2 regions of the Arthrobacter sp. SDR-2R genome follow, and region 2 is predicted to be linked to the other one. Evidence: predicted binding sites of a transcription regulator. Region 2 holds the regulator's gene; the other holds the start of a gene.
What was found. Region 2 encodes HspR, which represses chaperone genes until heat shock. Its sites were predicted from a motif close to AAGTTGAGTCNNNNNGACTCAACTT; they were not measured.
Positions count from the first base shown of each region.

Region 1: a site for HspR is predicted at 5,817-5,841, ahead of clpB (ATP-dependent chaperone ClpB). Genes of this name have one in related genera too.

Region 1 is NZ_CM173231.1:950,663-960,084, forward strand. It holds gene AC3ANU_RS04375 (YccF domain-containing protein) at 1-200, shown strand, start outside; gene AC3ANU_RS04380 (VOC family protein) at 197-580, opposite strand; gene AC3ANU_RS04385 (2-phosphosulfolactate phosphatase) at 637-1,446, opposite strand; gene AC3ANU_RS04390 (DUF4031 domain-containing protein) at 1,443-2,312, opposite strand; gene AC3ANU_RS04395 (TOBE domain-containing protein) at 2,431-2,841, shown strand; gene modA (molybdate ABC transporter substrate-binding protein) at 2,838-3,728, shown strand; gene AC3ANU_RS04405 (ABC transporter permease) at 3,767-4,627, shown strand; gene AC3ANU_RS04410 (ABC transporter ATP-binding protein) at 4,624-5,709, shown strand; gene clpB (ATP-dependent chaperone ClpB) at 5,871-8,513, shown strand; gene AC3ANU_RS04420 (septum formation family protein) at 8,560-9,237, opposite strand.
Region 2 is NZ_CM173231.1:840,711-850,132, reverse strand. It holds gene AC3ANU_RS03910 (HpcH/HpaI aldolase family protein) at 1-514, shown strand, start outside; gene AC3ANU_RS03905 (NAD-dependent succinate-semialdehyde dehydrogenase) at 538-2,040, shown strand; gene AC3ANU_RS03900 (hypothetical protein) at 2,102-2,338, opposite strand; gene AC3ANU_RS03895 (aldehyde dehydrogenase family protein) at 2,683-4,092, shown strand; gene AC3ANU_RS03890 (hypothetical protein) at 4,154-4,540, opposite strand; gene AC3ANU_RS03885 (heat shock protein transcriptional repressor HspR) at 4,757-5,182, opposite strand; gene AC3ANU_RS03880 (DnaJ C-terminal domain-containing protein) at 5,198-6,169, opposite strand; gene AC3ANU_RS03875 (nucleotide exchange factor GrpE) at 6,279-6,977, opposite strand; gene dnaK (molecular chaperone DnaK) at 6,981-8,849, opposite strand; gene AC3ANU_RS03865 (hypothetical protein) at 9,082-9,422, opposite strand, start outside.

The sequences.
Region 1 (9,422 bases), 110 kb from region 2:
TCTGGCTGCTCGTGGCCGGCATCTGGATCGCCATCGGCCACGTGGTGACCGCGTTCGCCATGGCCGTGACCATCATCGGGATCCCGCTGGCCATCGCCAACCTCAAGCTCATCCCGGTATCCCTTATGCCGCTGGGCAAGCAGATCGTGCCCACCAATACGCCGTTTGTGAGCAACTACCCCGTCAGCCGCTACCGCTAGGCGGATCCGTCCGGGCGCATCGCCCGCAGCACGCAGAACTCGTTGCCGTCGGGATCAGCCATGACAACCCAGGTTGCCGCTGCCCCCTGTCCCACCGAGATTTGCCGGGCGCCCAGCTCTTCCAGCCTGGCCACCTCCGCGTCCTGGTCCTCCGGGCGGAGGTCCAGGTGAAGGCGGTTCTTGAGTTCCTTCTGCTCCGGGACCCTGAGGAAAAGCAGGTCCGGCAACACGCCGTCCCCGGCGCTGCCTGCCGGCGGCTCCACCACGATCTCGTCGTCCTCTTCATGGGTGCGGCGCCAGCCAAGCGCTTTTTCCCAAAAGGCAGCAGGAACCCGGGGGTCGGTGGAATCAATGGCAAGGGCTTGGATGCGCAGGCTCATCCGTGCAGTTTTGCATCCGGTTCCGGCATCCGTAAACCCGTGGAAGCCGCAGCCCCTTAGAGCGGCCGGAACGCCCCGTTGCGCAGGAGGGCCACCGAATCGCTTTGGTCCAGTTCCGCGGCGATGTCCACGTCCTCTGGGTAGCCGGCCCCGGTCAACTCGCGGCCGCTGGAACACAACTGGAGCATCTCACGCAGCCGAGGTTCGGCGGCTTCGAAAACGGCCATGGCAGCTACGGCCTCCGGCGCGTAGCCGTGCCTGCCGTCCCCGGCTTCGTAGCCGCCCCTGCCGGCGGCCGCCAGCCCGGCGATGAACGCGCCCGCCCCGATCTGGTCCTCCACCGCAGGCCGCAGCGTGCCGTCCGGCCAGCGCTCCCCGGCAGCAACCACCGCCAGTACCGCGTCCTCCGGAAGGTTCGCCGCCACCCAGTCGGCCGTGGCTGCGGCGTTCCGGAGGCACACTGCGGCCACCAGCGGTACGTCCCCGGCCAGCGCGTGGCAAAGTTCCGACCCGTTGGGGGAGGGCAGGACCACTTTTCCCAGGGCTTCTGCCGCGCGGAGGCTTGCGGGGGAGAGGCTCAGCCCGCCACCGCCGCGCGGGCCGGCCAGCTGCGCCTGGTGGTGGGCGGCGAAGTCTTCGGCGCTGGTGTCCCGCCACGGGTAGGGAAACACCTCCGCGCCGCGGTCCAGCGCCACACTGACGCAGGTGCTGAAGGAAAAGACATCCACCACCACCGCAATGTCGGCGCCGGACGCCACGGTCCCGGCTCCATCAAGGCCCCAGTCCAGCCTGACCGTGAACGGAAGCTGGCGGTGCGCGGCATTGGCGGAGTGCGTGTGCCGTGAACCGGAGCCCGGAACGTTCATGCCAGTTCACCTTTCAGGTTCAGGTGCGCGGCGTCCTGCCACAGTTCCCGGGCCCGTGGGTGGTGAAAGAGCGGGTCCAGTTCCAGCAGGTGGCGCACGACGGCGGCCCTGCCGGCTGCGAAGTCGGCGTCACCGATGTGCGCGTAGTCTTTGCGGACAGCGGCAAGGTAGCGGGCGTATTCCTCAGGATCGCCGCCGAGGACCGAGAGGTCCGCGTCGCAGAGGAGGGCGCCGTCGTGGTCCCCTGGTTCGGGCCGGTGGTCCGACGTGAGGCGGACCAGCCGCGCCACTTCCGCCACCTCGTCCGGCGGCAGTCCGGTCCCGGCCAGCCGGCTTTCCGCCAGCCGGGCGGACTCCTCCTCGTCCCTGCCCGCCGCGCCGCGGTACACGGCATCGTGGAACCAGGCCGCCAGCAGCACGGTCCGCGGCGCCTCGCCCGGTTCGGTGAGCAGGTCCAGTGCCTCCAGGACGGAGAGCAGGTGGGTGCAGCCGTGGTAATGGCGGTGTGGTTCGCTCCATCGGTCCAGCAGGTCCAGGAAGAGTGCGTCACGGCCCGGCATGATGGCTTCCCAGCGGGACAGCAGTGGGACCTTCAGCGACTTGTTCCGCCGGCGTGCCGGGATCCGGAGCCCGCTGGCGATCAGTTTGCGGACCAGCACCCTGCCCTCCACCCGGACCGCGCCTGCCGCCACCAGCTCCTCAATGCGGCGTTCCGGCACATCGTAATGGTCGCCGTCGAACGCCCGCTCCGGGATCCCCGCGGCAGCTGCGAACGCATGCAGCTCATCCAGCGAAGAGTCCGAGACCAGGTGCGAGAAATGTGTTCCGTGTGCAGGCCACAGAGGCGGGTCAATGTAGATGGCCATGGAAGGAGTCTAGTGCCGCCCTTCGGGCAGGGGACGCGCAGCCACGGGGCACGCAGTCATTTTGCATATGCTCCCAGAAGCGGAGGCCTAATCCGCATCTGCGGACTAGAATCAAGAAATGACCCTTATCCGCGTTTCTGAAGCTGCCCGTCTCCTGGGCGTAAGTGACGATACCGTCCGCCGCTGGACGGAGCACGGAACACTTACCCCGCTCCGGGACGGTTCCGGCCGGCTCGCCGTCGATGGACTCGAGCTGGCGACGCATGCGCAAAAGCTGGCCCAGCTGCCCGATGACCCCAAGAGCGGGAGCAGCTCCGCCCGGAACCGGTTCGTGGGCCTGGTCACCAACGTCATCACGGACAAGGTGATGGCACAGGTGGAACTGCAGTGCGGGCCGTTCCGGGTGGTCTCGCTGATGAGCAGCGAGGCCGTGCGGGAACTGGGCCTGGAACCGGGCTCGGTGGCCACGGCGGTGGTCAAGGCAACAACGGTCATCATCGAATCCCCGAAGGGCAGGGCCGCCGCATGACCCGGACCTCCACGCGTACCGCGGCGTCCGCCTCCCTGGCGCGGCTCCTTTCGCTTGCTGTCCTGCCGGCCGCCGTGCTGCTGCTGGCCGTCCTCACCGGCTGCGCTGCGGGCGGAGCGGCCCAGGGCACAGGCCCTGGCGAGGAGAACAGCGCGGGCAACAGCGCAGCCGGCTCAGGCGCCAAGCCGGAAGGCACCATCACCGTTTTCGCGGCCGCCTCCCTCAAAGGCACCTTCACCGAACTCGCCCGCACCTTCGAGGCGGAAAACCCCGGCACCACGGTTGCCCTGAGCTTTGCAGGGTCCTCGGACCTGGCCAGCCAGATCAGCCAGGGGGCGCCGGCGGATGTCTTCGCGCCGGCGGACCTGGCCAACATGAAGAAGGTGCAGGACGCCGGGCTGGTGGACGGCGCCGCCAGGAACTTCGCCACCAACACCCTCGCCATCGCAGTAGCGCCGGGCAACCCGGCAGGAATCACCGCACTGAAGGACCTTGCCCGGCCGGGCCTCAAACTGGTCACCTGCGCAAGGCAGGTTCCCTGCGGGACTGCCGCGGCCACGGCCGCGGAGGCGGCCGGAGTGGCGCTGAATCCGGTCAGCGAGGAGAACGCGGTCACGGACGTCCTGGGCAAGGTGGCCTCCGGGGAGGCCGACGCCGGGCTGGTCTACGGCACGGACATCAAGTCCGCCGGGTCCAAGGTGGCCGGGATCCAGTTCCCGGAATCAGGGAGTGCGGTCAACACCTACCCGATCGCCGGCGTCGCCGGCGGCCGGAACAAGGCCGCCGCCCGGGCTTTCCTGGACCTGGTCACCGGTCCGGAAGGCCGGCGCGTCCTCGCTGCAGCGGGGTTTGGGCCGGCCGGCGCCGGTGACGGAAGCGTCAAGTGACCCGGAAGCAGGCAGCAAGGCGGCAGCCCTTTCTGCCCATGGTGCGGCCACGCACCCCAAGCCCGGCCTACTCCGGCATCCCCGGCTGGGTCCGCGCGCTGGCCGTCCTGGCCGCCGTCGTCGTCGTGCTTCCGCTGCTGGCGATGGTGCTCCGCGTGGACTGGCCACGGTTCCTCCCGCTGGTGACCTCCGGGCCGTCGCTGACCGCGCTGGGGCTGAGCCTGCGGACGTCGGCCGCCAGCACCCTGCTGTGCATTGTGCTGGGCGTGCCGCTGGCCCTGGTCCTTGCCCGGGACACCTTCCGCCTGCAGGGGCTGCTGCGCTCGCTGGTGCTCCTGCCGCTGGTCCTTCCTCCTGTGGTGGGCGGCATCGCGCTGCTCTACACGTTCGGCCGGCAGGGGCTGCTGGGGCAGGCGCTGAACGTGCTCGGCCTGCAGATCGCCTTCTCCACCACCGCGGTGGTCCTGGCGCAGACGTTCGTGGCGCTGCCGTTCCTGGTGGTGAGCCTTGAGGGTGCCCTGCGCACGTCGGGCTCCCGGTATGAGGCGGTGGCGGCGACACTGGGTGCCCGGCCCGGCACGGTGTTCCGGCGCGTCACGCTTCCGCTGGTGCTCCCGGGGCTGGCGTCCGGCGCGGTCCTCGCCTTCGCGCGGAGCCTGGGCGAGTTCGGCGCCACGCTGACGTTCGCGGGCAGCCTGCAGGGGGTGACCCGGACCCTGCCGCTGGAAATCTACCTGCAGCGCGAAACGGACCCGGACGCCGCTGTCGCCCTGTCCCTGGTACTCGTGGCCGTCGCCGTGGCGGTGGTTGCCCTTGCATACCGGCGCCCGGCACCGGGCCGTTCCGGGTCAGGCAAAAGGACGACGGCGCCGGCCCCGGCAGGAGGGGGTGTCCGGTGACATTGTCCTTCCGCGCAGTGGTGGCCGGGCGCAGCTTCGACGTGGCCCTGAGCGTCCGACCGGGCGAAACCGTGGCCGTCATGGGGCCCAACGGTGCCGGTAAATCAACCCTGCTGGCCGGCATCGCGGGCCTCCTGCGGCCGGACAGCGGCCGGGCCGAACTCAACGGCAGGACCCTCTTTGACCTCGACGGCGGAAAACGTACGTGGGCGGCTCCGCACCGCCGCGGCACCGCCCTGCTGGCCCAGGAACCGCTGCTCTTCCCCCACCTGAATGCCCTGGACAATGTCTCGTTCGGGCCCCGCAGCGCCGGAGTTTCCAAGCGGAATGCGGAGGAGCAGGCGCTGCACTGGCTGGCCGAGGTGGAGGCCGGAGAACTGGCCGGGCGGCGTCCCGCCCAGCTGTCCGGCGGCCAGGCCCAGCGCGTGGCCGTGGCCCGTGCGCTCGCCGCCGACCCCGCCCTCCTCCTGCTCGACGAGCCGCTGGCAGCCTTGGATATCCACTCCGCGCCGCTGCTGCGCCGCCTGTTCAAGCGCGTCCTCGCAGGCCGGCAGGCCATCATCGTGACCCACGACGTACTGGACGCGCTGGTGCTCGCGGACCGGGTGGTCATACTGGAAAACGGCCGGATCGCGGAGGAAGGCCCCACCCGGGCGGTGCTGGAGCGGCCGCGCAGCTCCTTTGCCGCCGGGCTCGCCGGGCTGAACTTCATTCCGGGCATCCTCGACGGGGCGGGGGTGCGGACCAGCCACGGCCTGCGGATTGCCGGCCACGACGAGGAAGCCGTCCCCGCCGCGGCGTCCGGGGAGCCTGGCCCGCTGCCCAGGGCGGGCGGTCCCGGCGTCGCCGTGTTCCCGCCGTCGGCCGTTTCCGTGTTCCTCGACGATGCGCACGGCAGCCCGCGGAACTCGTTTGCCGTCACCATCACGGACCTCGAGCCGCACGGCGACCAGATCCGCGTCCGGGCCGGCGGCCTGGCCGCGGACATCACCCCTGCCGCCTCCGCCGACCTGGGCCTTGTCCCCGGCATGACGGTGCACTTCGTGGTCAAGGCTGCGGCCGTGTCCGTGTACGGGACCTAGGCGGAGTATGTCCCGGCAGCCGATTGTCCAAGCAGGCCCGGCGGGACCTCCGGCTCTGGACAGCCGTTTCGCCGTGGGCAAACATGGCTAGTGGACGTCGCCGTCCAAAGTTGAGCGTAGTAGACTCAACTTAGTCAACAAGCCCCCGAAAGGAGCTCTCTTTGGACGTCAAATTCACCACCAAGAGCCAGGAGGCTCTTTCCGCCGCGGCAATGAACGCCTCGACGGCCGGCAACCCCCAGGTGGAACCGGCCCACCTCCTCAAGGCGCTGATGGACCAGCGTGAGGGCGTCGCCGTCGCGCTGCTTCGCGCAACCGGCGCCGATCCCGATGCCGTCAGCGTCCAGGCCAGCAGTGCCATCAAGGCACTGCCCGCCACGTCGGGCGGCTCCAGCCAGCAGGCGCAGCTGTCCCGGCCCGCACTGCAGGCCATCCAGCACGCCAAGGAGGAAGCGGACCGTCTGGGCGACAGCTTTGTCTCCACCGAGGTGCTCCTGGTGGGCCTCTCCACCGGCAACGATGCCGCCGCCCGCCTGCTGCGCGACGCCGGCGCCTCCCGCGAGGCACTCCTCGCCGCCCTGCCGGGCGTCCGCGGCGACCGCAAGGTGGACAGCCCGGACCCCGAAAACACCTTTCAGGCGCTCGAGAAGTACGGCACCGACCTCACCGCCATGGCCCGCGCCGGCAAGCTGGACCCCGTGATCGGCCGGGACGCCGAAATCCGGCGCGTTGTCCAGGTCCTGTCCCGCCGCACCAAGAACAACCCGGTGCTCATCGGCGAACCCGGCGTGGGCAAGACCGCCGTGGTGGAAGGCCTGGCCCAGCGGATGGTGGCCGGCGACGTCCCGGAGAGCCTGCGGGGCAAGACCCTCATCTCCCTTGACCTCGGCTCCATGGTGGCCGGCGCCAAGTACCGCGGCGAATTCGAGGAGCGGCTGAAGGCGGTCCTCGAGGAGATCAAGGGCTCAGACGGCCAGATTGTCACCTTCATCGACGAGATCCACACCGTGGTGGGCGCCGGCGCCACCGGCGATTCCTCCATGGACGCCGGCAACATGCTCAAGCCCATGCTGGCCCGTGGCGAGCTGCGGCTGATCGGCGCCACCACGCTGGACGAGTACCGGGAGAACATCGAGAAGGACGCAGCCCTGGAACGCCGCTTCCAGCAGGTGTACGTTGGCGAGCCCAGCGTGGAGGACACCATCGGCATCCTCCGTGGCCTGAAGGAGCGCTACGAGGCGCACCACAAGGTCTCCATCGCCGACTCCGCGCTGGTGGCGGCAGCCACGCTGTCCAACCGCTACATTTCGGGCCGCCAGCTGCCGGACAAGGCCATCGACCTGGTGGACGAGGCCGCGTCCCGGCTGCGCATGGAGATCGACTCCGCCCCGGAGGAGATCGACCAGCTGCGGCGCCAGGTGGACCGGCTCACCATGGAGGAGCTCGCGCTGGAGGGCGAGACCGACGCTGCCTCCGTGGAGCGGCTGGCTGCGCTCCGGGCCGACAAGGCGGACAAGGAGGAGGAGCTCTCCGCGCTCAACGCCCGCTGGGAGGCTGAAAAGGCCGGCCTGAACCGGGTGGGTGACCTGAAGGCCAAGCTCGATGAGCTGCGGTCCGCCGCGGACAAGGCCCAGCGCGAGGGTGATCTGGAGACCGCCTCGCGGATCCTCTACGGGGAAATTCCGGCGCTGGAACGCGAGCTGAACGCCGCTGCCGAAGCGGAGGCCGCCGTGACGGACAAGTCCGCGCAGATGGTGGCGGAGGAAGTGACGGCAGAAGACATCGCGGAGGTCATTTCCGCGTGGACCGGCATCCCGGCCGGCCGCATGCTGCAAGGTGAAAGCCAGAAGCTGCTGCACATGGAGGAGGAGCTCGGCAAGCGCCTCATCGGCCAGGGCAAGGCTGTAGCCGCAGTCTCAGACGCCGTCCGGCGCGCCAGGGCGGGCATCAGTGACCCCAACCGGCCCACGGGTTCCTTCCTGTTCCTGGGCCCCACCGGCGTAGGCAAGACCGAGCTGGCCAAGGCCCTGGCGGACTTCCTGTTCGACGACGAACGCGCCATGGTGCGGATCGACATGTCCGAGTACGGCGAGAAGCACAGCGTCGCCCGGCTGGTAGGGGCGCCTCCGGGATACGTGGGCTACGAGGAAGGCGGGCAGCTGACCGAGGCCGTGCGCCGTCGTCCCTACTCGGTGGTGCTGCTGGACGAAGTGGAGAAGGCGCACCCCGAGGTGTTCGACATCCTCCTGCAGGTGCTCGACGACGGCCGCCTCACCGACGGGCAGGGCCGTACCGTGGACTTCCGCAACGTGATCCTGGTGCTCACCTCCAACCTGGGCAGCCAGTTCCTGGTGGACCAGACGCTGGACGCCGAGGCCAAGCGCAATGCGGTCATGGCCACGGTGAACGCGTCCTTCAAGCCGGAGTTCCTCAACCGGCTCGATGAAGTGGTGCTGTTCGATGCCCTCACGGTGGAGGAGCTGGCGCACATTGTGGAACTGCACGTGGCGGAACTGGGCCGCAGGCTGCACGAGCGCCGGCTCACCCTCGATGTGACCGACAGCGCCAAGGCCTGGCTGGCGCTGTCCGGCTACGACCCCGCCTACGGCGCCCGGCCGCTGCGCCGCCTGGTGCAGCGCGAGATCGGCGACCGGCTGGCCAAGTCCATCCTCGCCGGTGAAATCAGCGACGGCGACACCGTCCTGGTTGATACCGCGCCGGACTTTGGGGAACTGACCGAAGGCAACGTGGACGCGTTGACGGGCGCCCCCAGTTCCGGACTGTCGGTGCGGCGGAAGGACTAGCCGCAGGGCCTCTGAAGCGGGCCGTGCTGCCCTGGCGGGCTGACCGTCAGGGCAGCACGCTCGCGTTAATCACATTGCCGGTGTCTGCCGTGACGTAGCAATCAACCCTGCGGTCGCCGGATTCCCAACTGGTGCTGCTGGGGAAGCTGCGCTGGTAGTTGAGCTGGAAGTTTTTCGCCGCCGGGCCGAGTTTCGCCGCCTGGCAGACTTCCAGTGCCTTGGCCTTGAGCGGCTCCGCCCCCGGGTACTTGGCGCTTTCCGGATATGTCAAGGTGGCCACCAGCTGGGCCGAATGGCCCGTATCGCAGGGCACCAGCGTGGACGTCAGGGCCTGGGGATCGAAATCCTTGAAGCAGTCACCCAGTGCGTACGCCGGGGGTGCGACCCCTTCGCGGGGAAGGGGTTGGGGAGTGGCCGGCGGCGTGACCGTGGTTTGCAGCACGCCCTGTGCGTCATTCTTTGCCGCATCGGTGCCGGGCGAGGAGTTCAACCAGACGGCAAGCCACACCAGTGAGCCGGCAACGGCGAGGATGACGACGACCAGAAACGCCTTCCACAGGGCAGGCTTCCTGTTGGTGTGTTTTTCCGGCGCAGGATCATGGCGCGGCTGGGACCAGGTAACGGATTCCGGGGCGGGGGCTGAACCGGTCCCACTGTGGATCTTCGGCAGGCTTCCGGTCCGCGGAGGCGAAGCGGGTTTCGGCGGGATGTCCTGGTGGTTCACGGGTGCGCATCCTCCTGGGTTTTGGTGCCACGGCTCGCCAACGGCCAGATAAAATCGGCAGTTCTTAAGCGACTCTACCGAAGAAAAATGCCGGAATCCCGCGGGAGGAGGTGCATCATGGTACCCCACCCGGCCGTCCGGGGCGCCGGGCGGCAAGCGGGGCCCGCCGAAAGCATGTAATCTAG
Region 2 (9,422 bases):
CCCCATGGTGAATTCGGTGGCGGAAGCGGAGGCGGCGGTTGCTGCCACCCGCTATCCGCCCCACGGCACCCGCGGCGTGGGCTCGGCCCTGGCCCGCGCCGCACGCTGGAACCGGGTCCCGGACTACCTCGCCCGGGCCAGCGAGACCATCAGCGTCACCGTCCAGATTGAATCGACGGCGGCCGTCGAGGCTGTGGAGGACATCCTCAAAGTGGACGGTGTGGACGCCATCTTCGTGGGCCCCTCCGACCTCGCCGCTTCCATGGGCCTGCTGGGACAGCAGGAACACCCCGAGGTGCGCGCCGCCGTCGAACACTGCCTGTCCGTTGCCAAGGCGGCCGGGAAACCCGGGGGCGTCAACGCCTTCGCTCCCGCCACGGCCGAGCACTACCTCGCCAACGGCGCGGACTTCATCCTGGTGGGCGCCGACGTCGCACTCCTCGCCCGCGGTTCCGAGGCCCTCGCAGCAAAGTACATTCCCCACGCCGACGGCGACACCCCCGCCAGCTACTGACCTTCCCTTCCTAAGGACTTGCCATGACACTTTCTGCGATCTCCCCTGCCTTTTCGCCGGAGCATGAAGCCTCGCTCCTGGCTTCCGTCCCTACCGGCCTGCTCATCAACGGTCAGTGGCGCGAGGCGTCCGACGGCGGCACGTTCGATGTGCACGACCCCGCCACCGGGGAGGTGCTCGCCACCCTCGCCTCCGCCACCAGCGAAGACGCCATTACCGCACTCGATGCAGCCGACGCCGTGCAGGCGTCCTGGGCGCGCACCGCACCTAGGACCCGGGCGGAGATCCTCCGGCGGGCCTTCGACCTGGTGACCGAGCGGGCCGAGGACTTCGCCCTGCTGATGACCCTGGAAATGGGCAAACCGCTGGCCGAAGCCCGCGGTGAGGTCACCTACGGTGCGGAGTTCCTGCGCTGGTTCGCGGAGGAAACCGTCCGCGACTATGGCCGCTACCTCACCACCCCGGAGGGCAGGAACAAGATCCTGGTCCAGCACAAACCCGTTGGCCCCTGCCTGCTCATCACCCCCTGGAACTTCCCGCTCGCCATGGCCACCCGCAAGGTCGCCCCCGCCATCGCCGCCGGCTGCACCATGGTCCTCAAACCCGCCAAGCTCACCCCGCTTACGGCGCAGTACTTCGCCCAGACCATGCTCGACGCCGGCCTTCCCGCCGGGGTCCTCAACGTCGTCGCATCCTCCTCCGCGTCCGGGATCTCCGGCCCGCTCCTGAAGGACTCCAGGCTGCGGAAGGTCTCCTTCACCGGCTCCACCCCCGTCGGCAAGCGCCTCATGGCCGACGCCGCGCAGAACGTGCTAAGGACCTCGATGGAGCTCGGCGGCAACGCTCCGTTCATCGTCTTCGAAGACGCCGACCTGGACAAGGCCGTCGAAGGGGCCATGGCAGCCAAGATGCGGAACATGGGCGAAGCCTGCACCGCCGCCAACCGCTTCCTCGTCCACGAATCCGTGGCGCAGGAGTTCACCCGGAAGTTCGCCGCCGCCATGGGCGCCCTGCACACCGGGCGCGGCACCGAGGCGGCCACCCAGGTGGGACCCCTCATCGACGCAGGCGCCCGTGATGAGGTGCATGCACTGGTGAGCGCCGCCGTCGACGCCGGAGCAGTGGCCGTGACCGGCGGCGCACCGGTGGACGGACCGGGCTACTTCTACCAGCCCACCGTCCTGGCCAACGTGCCCAACCACGCGGCGATCCTTGGCCAGGAAATCTTCGGCCCCGTAGCCCCGGTGACCACCTTCAGCACCGAGGAAGACGCCATCCGGCTCGCCAACAACACCGAATACGGTCTGGCGTCCTACCTCTACAGCCGCGACTTCAACCGCCTCCTGCGCGTCGCGGAACAGATCGAATTCGGCATGGTCGGGTTCAACGCCGGCGTCATCTCCAACGCCGCCGCACCCTTCGGCGGCGTCAAGCAATCCGGCCTGGGCCGCGAAGGCGGCTCCGAAGGCATCGCCGAATACACCACCACCCAATACATCGGCATCGCCGACCCCTACGCCGGGTAACCGCGGGGAAGAAGCACCTGCCGCCCTGGTCGAAAGGGTGGCAGGTGCTTCTTGACGCGGGTCAGCCGACGCGGGTGTAGCTGATCTCGGTCGCCCCCGCCGGCGCCGCGGGAAGTGTCACGTACGTGCCCTGGGCCCTGTTGCCATGTCCGGGAAGGGCTCCGGGCCCCGTGACGTAGCTGCCCTCAAGCTTCGGCGATACCTCCGATCCGGGTGGCAACGTAACGTAGCTGCCCCCTCGGGAGATGTCGGTAGGTGCTGTTGCGGGCGCTTCAGTGAGCTCGGACTCTACGGTCATGGTGTTCTCCTGCTTGTCGGGGGCGTCGACGAGGCAAAACCCAGCACCTGTGCGCCGTGGCGCAATAAGGGCCGCGGTACCGCTGCTGGGCGTTTGACGGGGTCGTTTGCCTGGATCCGGGGAGGAGTTACCCGGCGGTTCTCGAGGGCTTCGCCGGCCTGATCCCCACCCTAAGGCTTAATCTGACAAGTTCACAATAAGGCGGGCTGATTTTTACGCCGTTCCCTCTCCGCCAACAGTCCTGCGCACAAACACAAGAGCGGGGGCGGGCACTCACCCAAACTGGGGAGTAACCCGCTACGCCGACCGGCTGGCGTCCTCGCCTACTCGATGTGGAGTATCCCTTGGAAACGTACGATGCACTTCTTGCCTCCATTGCCCCCGCTGCCGGCACTGGCCGGACCATCCTCAATCCGGCCACGGGCGAACCGGTAGGCGAAGCCCCCGTCCACAGCCTCGATTACCTGGAAAGCGCCGTGGCCGCAGCCGTGGCCGCGCAGCCAGCCTGGGCTGCCCTGGGCCACGACGCAAGGTCCGCCGCGCTGCTCAAGGCAGCCGACGCCGTCGAACGCTCCGCCGAGGAACTCGCCCAGCTGCTCTCCCGCGAGCAGGGCAAACCGCTGAACGGTCCAAACGCCCGCTTCGAAGTGGGCGCCTGCGTCGCCTGGCTCCGCGCCACGGCCGGCCTGCCGCTGGAACCGGAAACCATCGTGGACGACGGTGAGACCCGCGCTGAGCTGCATTACCGGCCCATCGGCGTGGTCGGGGCGATCGGCCCGTGGAACTGGCCCATGATGATCGCCGTCTGGCAGCTGGCGCCGGCCCTGCGCATGGGCAACACCGTCGTCGTCAAGCCCTCCGGCAACACCCCGCTCTCCGTTCTGGCGCTGGTCAAGGTCCTCAACGAAGAACTCCCCGAAGGCATCCTGTCCGTGGTGTCCTGCGGCCGCGAGGTGGGCGCCCGCCTCACCGACCACCCGGCGATCGGCAAGATCATGTTCACCGGCTCCACCGCCGGCGGCCGCGCCATCATCAAGTCCTCCGCCGACACCGTCAAGCGGCTCACCCTGGAACTTGGGGGCAACGACGCCGGTATTGTCCTGCCCGACGCCGACCCCAAGGCCATTGCCACGGACATCTTCTGGGGCGCCTTCCTCAACACCGGCCAGACCTGCGCCGCGCTCAAGCGGCTCTACGTCCACGACGACATCTACGACGACGTTTGTGACGAGCTCGTGGCGGTCGCCAAGCAGATGCCCATGGGCAACGGCCTGGACGAGAACAACGTGCTGGGACCGCTGCAGAACAAGGCGCAGTACGACGTCGTGGCCACCCTCGTGGAGGCGGCCAAGGCTTCCGGGGCACGCGTCCTGCTGGGCGGGAACCCGGATACCAGCCAGCCCGGCTACTTCTACCCCACCACCCTGGTGGCGGACATCGACAACGACAACCCGCTGGTGGCCGAGGAACAGTTCGGCCCCGCCCTGCCGATCATCCGCTACAGCAGCATCGACGAGGCGGTGGAAAAGGCGAACGGGCTCGACGTCGGCCTGGGCGCCTCCGTCTGGTCCCCCAACCTGGAAGCAGCCCGGGAGGTCGCGGCCCGCATCCAGGCCGGAACCGTGTGGATCAACCGGCACGGCGCCGTGGACCCGCGCATCCCGTTCGGCGGCGCCAAGCAGTCCGGCTACGGCGTGGAATTCGGCGTGGAGGGCCTCAAGGCCCTGGGCGTACCGCAGGTGATCAACGGCTGATGTTGACGCGGGAGCCCGGCACGCAAGGTTGCCGGCGCCGGGCTCCCGGGGCTTCGCGGCGCTACCCCATGGCCGGGGCCGTGGACGTCCGGCCGGCGAACTGCCGGCGGGCCCACCGGGCAAGTTTCTTGCCCTTGCCCTTCCACCAGTTGTCCTCGTCCTGGTTGTGGTGGAACCGGAAAACAATGGCCACCAGGACAAACATGCCCATCACCACGTCCACCCAGGAGGACACCACCAGGGCGATGAAGACGGTCATGGCATTGGCCACGATCGACGGGATCGCCAGGGTACGGAAGACGGTGCTGGCCACGTAACGCCGGTGGGACCGCGGGACGGACAATTCACGGACCATGTCAAAGCAGACGCAGACCACAACAATGGTCTGCCCGATGGCCAGCAGGATCTGCCCCGGCAAGGAGCTGCTGAACGCGGCCACGGATTCCATCCCCGGGCTCATGGCCGGACCCGGGTTGAAGCAGCTTCGCTGAGAACCTTAAACACGAAAACCCCCAGAAATTGCGGAACCATCGCCGCTGATCCGGCGATGGTTCCATTCAAATTCCAGAGGGCTTTTCCGTCACGAGTAGCGGGTACTCATATTTGTCCGGGGCACCGGGAAACGCTACCTGCTCTCCGGCATCCCGTTATTGTCCGAGGGCACTTATTGTCCGATCGCCCGGGGCCGCCACAACATGACCGCCTGTGACCGGGGCCGGGGGCGCTGGCCACGGGCCAGGCTCACCACATCGCCCGCGGCGCCGGCGGCGAAGATGCGCGAATCCACGGAACGCGGCCGCCGCCCGAGTTCCTCGGTGAGTTCAGCGATCCGGCTCTGGAGGGCTGCGACCTGGTTTTCGAGTTCCAGGATGCGCTTGATCCCCTCCAGCGACACACCTTCGTGCGACAGCCGCTGCACTTCCCGCAGCATGTTCACGTCACGCTGCGAATAGCGCCGGGACTTTCCGGGGGCACGGCTGGGCTTGACGATGCCAAGCCTGTCGTACTGCCGCAGGGTCTGGGGGTGCATGTCCGCCAGCTCTGCCGCCACCGAAATCACAAAGATCGGCTGGTCAGCATTGATGTCCACGCCTCACCTCCGCGCCTAGAGCCGGGCCTTGGCTGCCAGGCCCTCGCGAACGTCCGCCGACGACGTGGCCTCGGCGAACGCCTTGACCGCAGCTTCGGCGTCCTTGTTGAGATTCTTGGGAACCGCGACGTCGATCGTCACCAGCAGGTCGCCGGTGGCCTTGGGCGTCTTGACGCCTTTGCCCTTGACCCGCAGGGTACGGCCGGACGGCGTGCCTGCCGGGACGCGGACCTTGACCTTGTCGCCGTCGATGGTGGGAACTTCGATGTCCGCGCCCAAAGCAGCCTCCGGGAAGGTGACGGGGACGTGGATCCGGAGGTTGTCGCCGTCGCGCGTGTAAAACGCATGTGGCTGGACCGACACGGAGACCACCAGGTCACCATTGCCGGCAGGACCGGGCTGGCCCTTGCCACGCACGCGGACCTTCTGGCCGTCCTTGATACCCGCGGGAACCCGGACGTCGATGACCTCGCCGCTGGGTTCACGCAGGCCGATGGTGGTGCCGCGGATGGAGCCGGCAAAGGAGATGCTGGTCGACGCGGTCCGGTCGGCGCCCTTCTGCGGGGCGCGCTGGAATCCGGGGGCGCCGCCGAAGCCGCCGAAGAGGTCGGCGAACTCGGGCGGGATGCCGCCGGCGGAGGGATTGAAACCACCGGCGTGCCGTCCGGTATTGCCGGTGAACAGGCCGCCGAACATGTCCTCGAACCCGCCGTTGGGGGCGCCGGCGCCGCCGGGAGCAAAGCGGGCCCCGCTGCCCATGGCCCGGATGGCGTCATACTGCTGGCGCTCATCCGGATCCGAAAGCACCGAATAAGCCTCGGAGATGTCCTTGAACTTCCTCTCGGAAGCGGCGTTCCCCGCATTCGTATCAGGGTGGTGCTGCCGCGCAAGCTTCCGGTAGGCCTTCTTGATGTCGGCGTCGGAAGCGTCCTTGGCAACACCAAGGATCTTGTAAAAGTCCTTGTCCACCCAATCCTGGCTAGCCAATGGCGTTTCCTTTCAAAGTACAAAAGCGTTAGGGCGAGATTACCGCTGAACGCCGGAGCGGATGAGGGGGCCCGGGCGGGACCCCCTCATCCGCGGAGGCGAGGGGCAACTAAGCCGGGACGGCCACGATCACCTGGGCTGCGCGGAGGACACGGTCGCCTGACTTGTAGCCGGAGCGGAGGACCTGGCTGACGGTGTCAACCTCGATGTCCTCGCCGGGCTGCTGGATCAGGGCTTCGTGGATCGTGGGATCGAACTCCACGCCGGTTTCGTCGATGCGGACCAGGCCGTAGGTCTTCAGCGCGTTCTCCAGTTTGGTGGCGATCGCGGCGAAGGGGCCGTCGGTGAGGTCACCGTGCTGCCGTGCGGCGTCGACGTCGTCCAGGACCGGGAGCAGGGAATTCAGGACGCCGATGACGGCCATTTCCCCTGCCACGGCACGGTCGCGTTCAACGCGCTTGCGGTAGTTGACGTACTCAGCCTGAAGGCGGAGCAGGTCGTTGCGCAGTTCGGCTGCCTCGGCGCCGGCGGACCCTGCGGGCGCACCCTGGGCCACGGATTCCTCGGCCGGCACGTCCACGCCGTTGAGAATCTCCTCGGCCTGGGCCAGCGCGTCGCCGTCGGAATCTGCTGCCCCGGCCCGGGAACCGGCCCCCGGAGCGGACTGGCCGCCCTCGGGGTGCCGGGCCTGCCCGGTCACCGGGTCAACCTTGCGGTTGTCCCGGATGACGGGCTCCTGGCCGTTGCCCTGCGTGTTCTGCTGGCTTGCGGATGTGTTGTGCTCTTCCTCGTTACCGTGGTGCGGCATGGGTTACTTCTTCGCTTCGTCTTCGTCGATGATTTCGGCGTCGACGATGTCCTCGTCCTTGGAACCTGCCGAAGCTCCGGCGGCACCTTCAGCACCTGCAGCGCCTGCGCCGTCCGGCGAACCGGCCTGGGCGTAGATGGCCTCGCCCAGCTTGGTCTGGGAAGCCTGCAGCTTCTCGAACGCGGACTTCACAGCGGCGTCGTCGGTGCCCTCAAGGGCCTTCTTGACGCTGTCGACGTCGGCCTGGACCTCGGTCTTGACCTCTTCGGGCAGCTTGTCCGCGTTGTCGGCGATCAGCTTGTCCACGGAGTAGGCAAGCTGCTCGGCCGTGTTGCGGGTGTCGGTGGCCTCGCGGCGCGCCTTGTCCTCGGCTGCGTGCTCCTCGGCGTCGCGGACCATCCGGTCGATGTCTTCCTTGGAGAGGCTGGAGCCACCGGTGATGGTCATGGACTGCTCCTTGCCGGTGCCCTTGTCCTTGGCGGAGACGTGCACGATGCCGTTCGCGTCGATGTCGAAGGTGACCTCGATCTGCGGAATACCGCGCGGTGCCGGGGCGATGCCGGTGAGTTCGAACGTGCCCAGCGGCTTGTTGTCGCGGGTGAACTCGCGCTCGCCCTGGAAGACCTGGATGGCCACGGACGGCTGGTTGTCATCCGCCGTGGTGAAGGTCTCGGACCGCTTGGTGGGGATGGCGGTGTTGCGCTCGATCAGGTGCGTCATCACGCCACCCTTGGTTTCGATGCCGAGGGACAGCGGGGTGACGTCGATCAGGAGGACGTCCTTGCGCTCACCCTTCAGCACGCCGGCCTGCAGGGCTGCGCCGACTGCGACGACCTCGTCCGGGTTCACGCCCTTGTTGGGCTCCTTGCCGCCGGCCAGTTCCTTCACGAGGTCGTAGACGGCGGGCATACGGGTTGAACCGCCCACCAGCACGATGTGGTTGATGTCGGAGAGCTTGATGCCGGCTTCCTTGATGACGTCGTGGAACGGCTTCTTGGTGCGCTCCAGCAGGTCCTTGGTGAGGTCCTGGAACTTGGCGCGGGTCAGCTGCTCGTCCAGGTGGACCGGGCCGTCGGGGGTGACGGAGAGGTACTGGAGCGAGACGTTGGTGCTGGTGGAGGAGGAGAGTTCCTTCTTGGCCTGCTCAGCTGCTTCGCGGAGGCGCTGAAGGGCGATCTTGTCCTTGGAGAGGTCGATGCCCTTCACCTTGAGCTGGTTCAGCAGGTAGTCAACGACGCGCTGGTCCCAGTCGTCGCCGCCCAGGCGGTTGTCACCGGCGGTGGCGCGGACCTGGATGGTGGAGAAGTTGTCTTCGTCCTTGCCGACTTCCAGCAGGGAGACGTCGAAGGTGCCGCCACCGAGGTCGAAGACCAGGATGAGTTCGTCTTCCTTGCCCTTGTCCAGGCCGTAGGCCAGTGCCGCGGCGGTGGGCTCGTTGACGATGCGCAGGACGTTCAGGCCTGCGATTTCGCCGGCTTCCTTGGTGGCCTGGCGCTCGGCGTCGTTGAAGTAGGCCGGGACGGTGATGACGGCGTCGGTGACCTTTTCACCCAGGTAGGACTCGGCGTCGTTCTTCAGCTTCATGAGGATACGCGCGGAAATTTCCTGCGGGGTGTACTTCTTGGCGTCGATGTCCACCTTCCAGTCGGTGCCCATGTGGCGCTTGACTGAAGCGATGGTGCGCTCGATGTTGTTGACGGCCTGGCGCTTGGCGATTTCGCCAACCAGGACCTCGCCGGACTTGGAGAATGCAACGACCGACGGCGTGGTGCGGCCACCCTCGGCGTTGGCAATAACGGTGGGCTCGCCACCTTCGAGAACGGAGACGACGGAGTTGGTGGTTCCGAGGTCGATACCTACTGCACGTGACATGTGTTGCTTCCTTCTTTCCTTGGAAACTGGTTGGCGCCCTAAGCATTGAGCGTTCTGCACTCAACTTTACTCAGGGCGCCACCGATGTCAATCCAAAGTTGAGTGCAGTCCGCTCAACTTTGGATGCCGCGCCGGATGACAGCCGCGGTATTCCTTGGATTTCCGGGCTTTGCGCGCAGAATTACGACGCCGGAAGGCGGGTTCGCTTTAGGAGAACGCGGCGCCGGGCTACTCAGCGCTCCGTGTCCCGGTCGCCGTGCAGCGGGCCGCGCTCTTCCGCCGTCGCCTGGACCTGGCGGTCGGTAAGCCCTTCGCGGACGGCCTCCTCTGTTCGGGCGCCGCCGGCTGTGCCGGCCTCCCCGTAGTCGCCTTCCTCGTATTCGCCGTCGGCAAGGTCCCGCCCGGGCCCGTTGACGGTACCGCCGGCGCCATGGTCCGCGTCCACGTATTGCCCGCCTTCGCCCGCACCTCCGGCAGGGGCCCCAACTGTTCCGGCATCGCCGTAGTTGCCTTCCGGATACTGGTCGTCCCGTTCGCCCGCCGGCCTTTCCACGGCTCCGGCATCGCCATAGT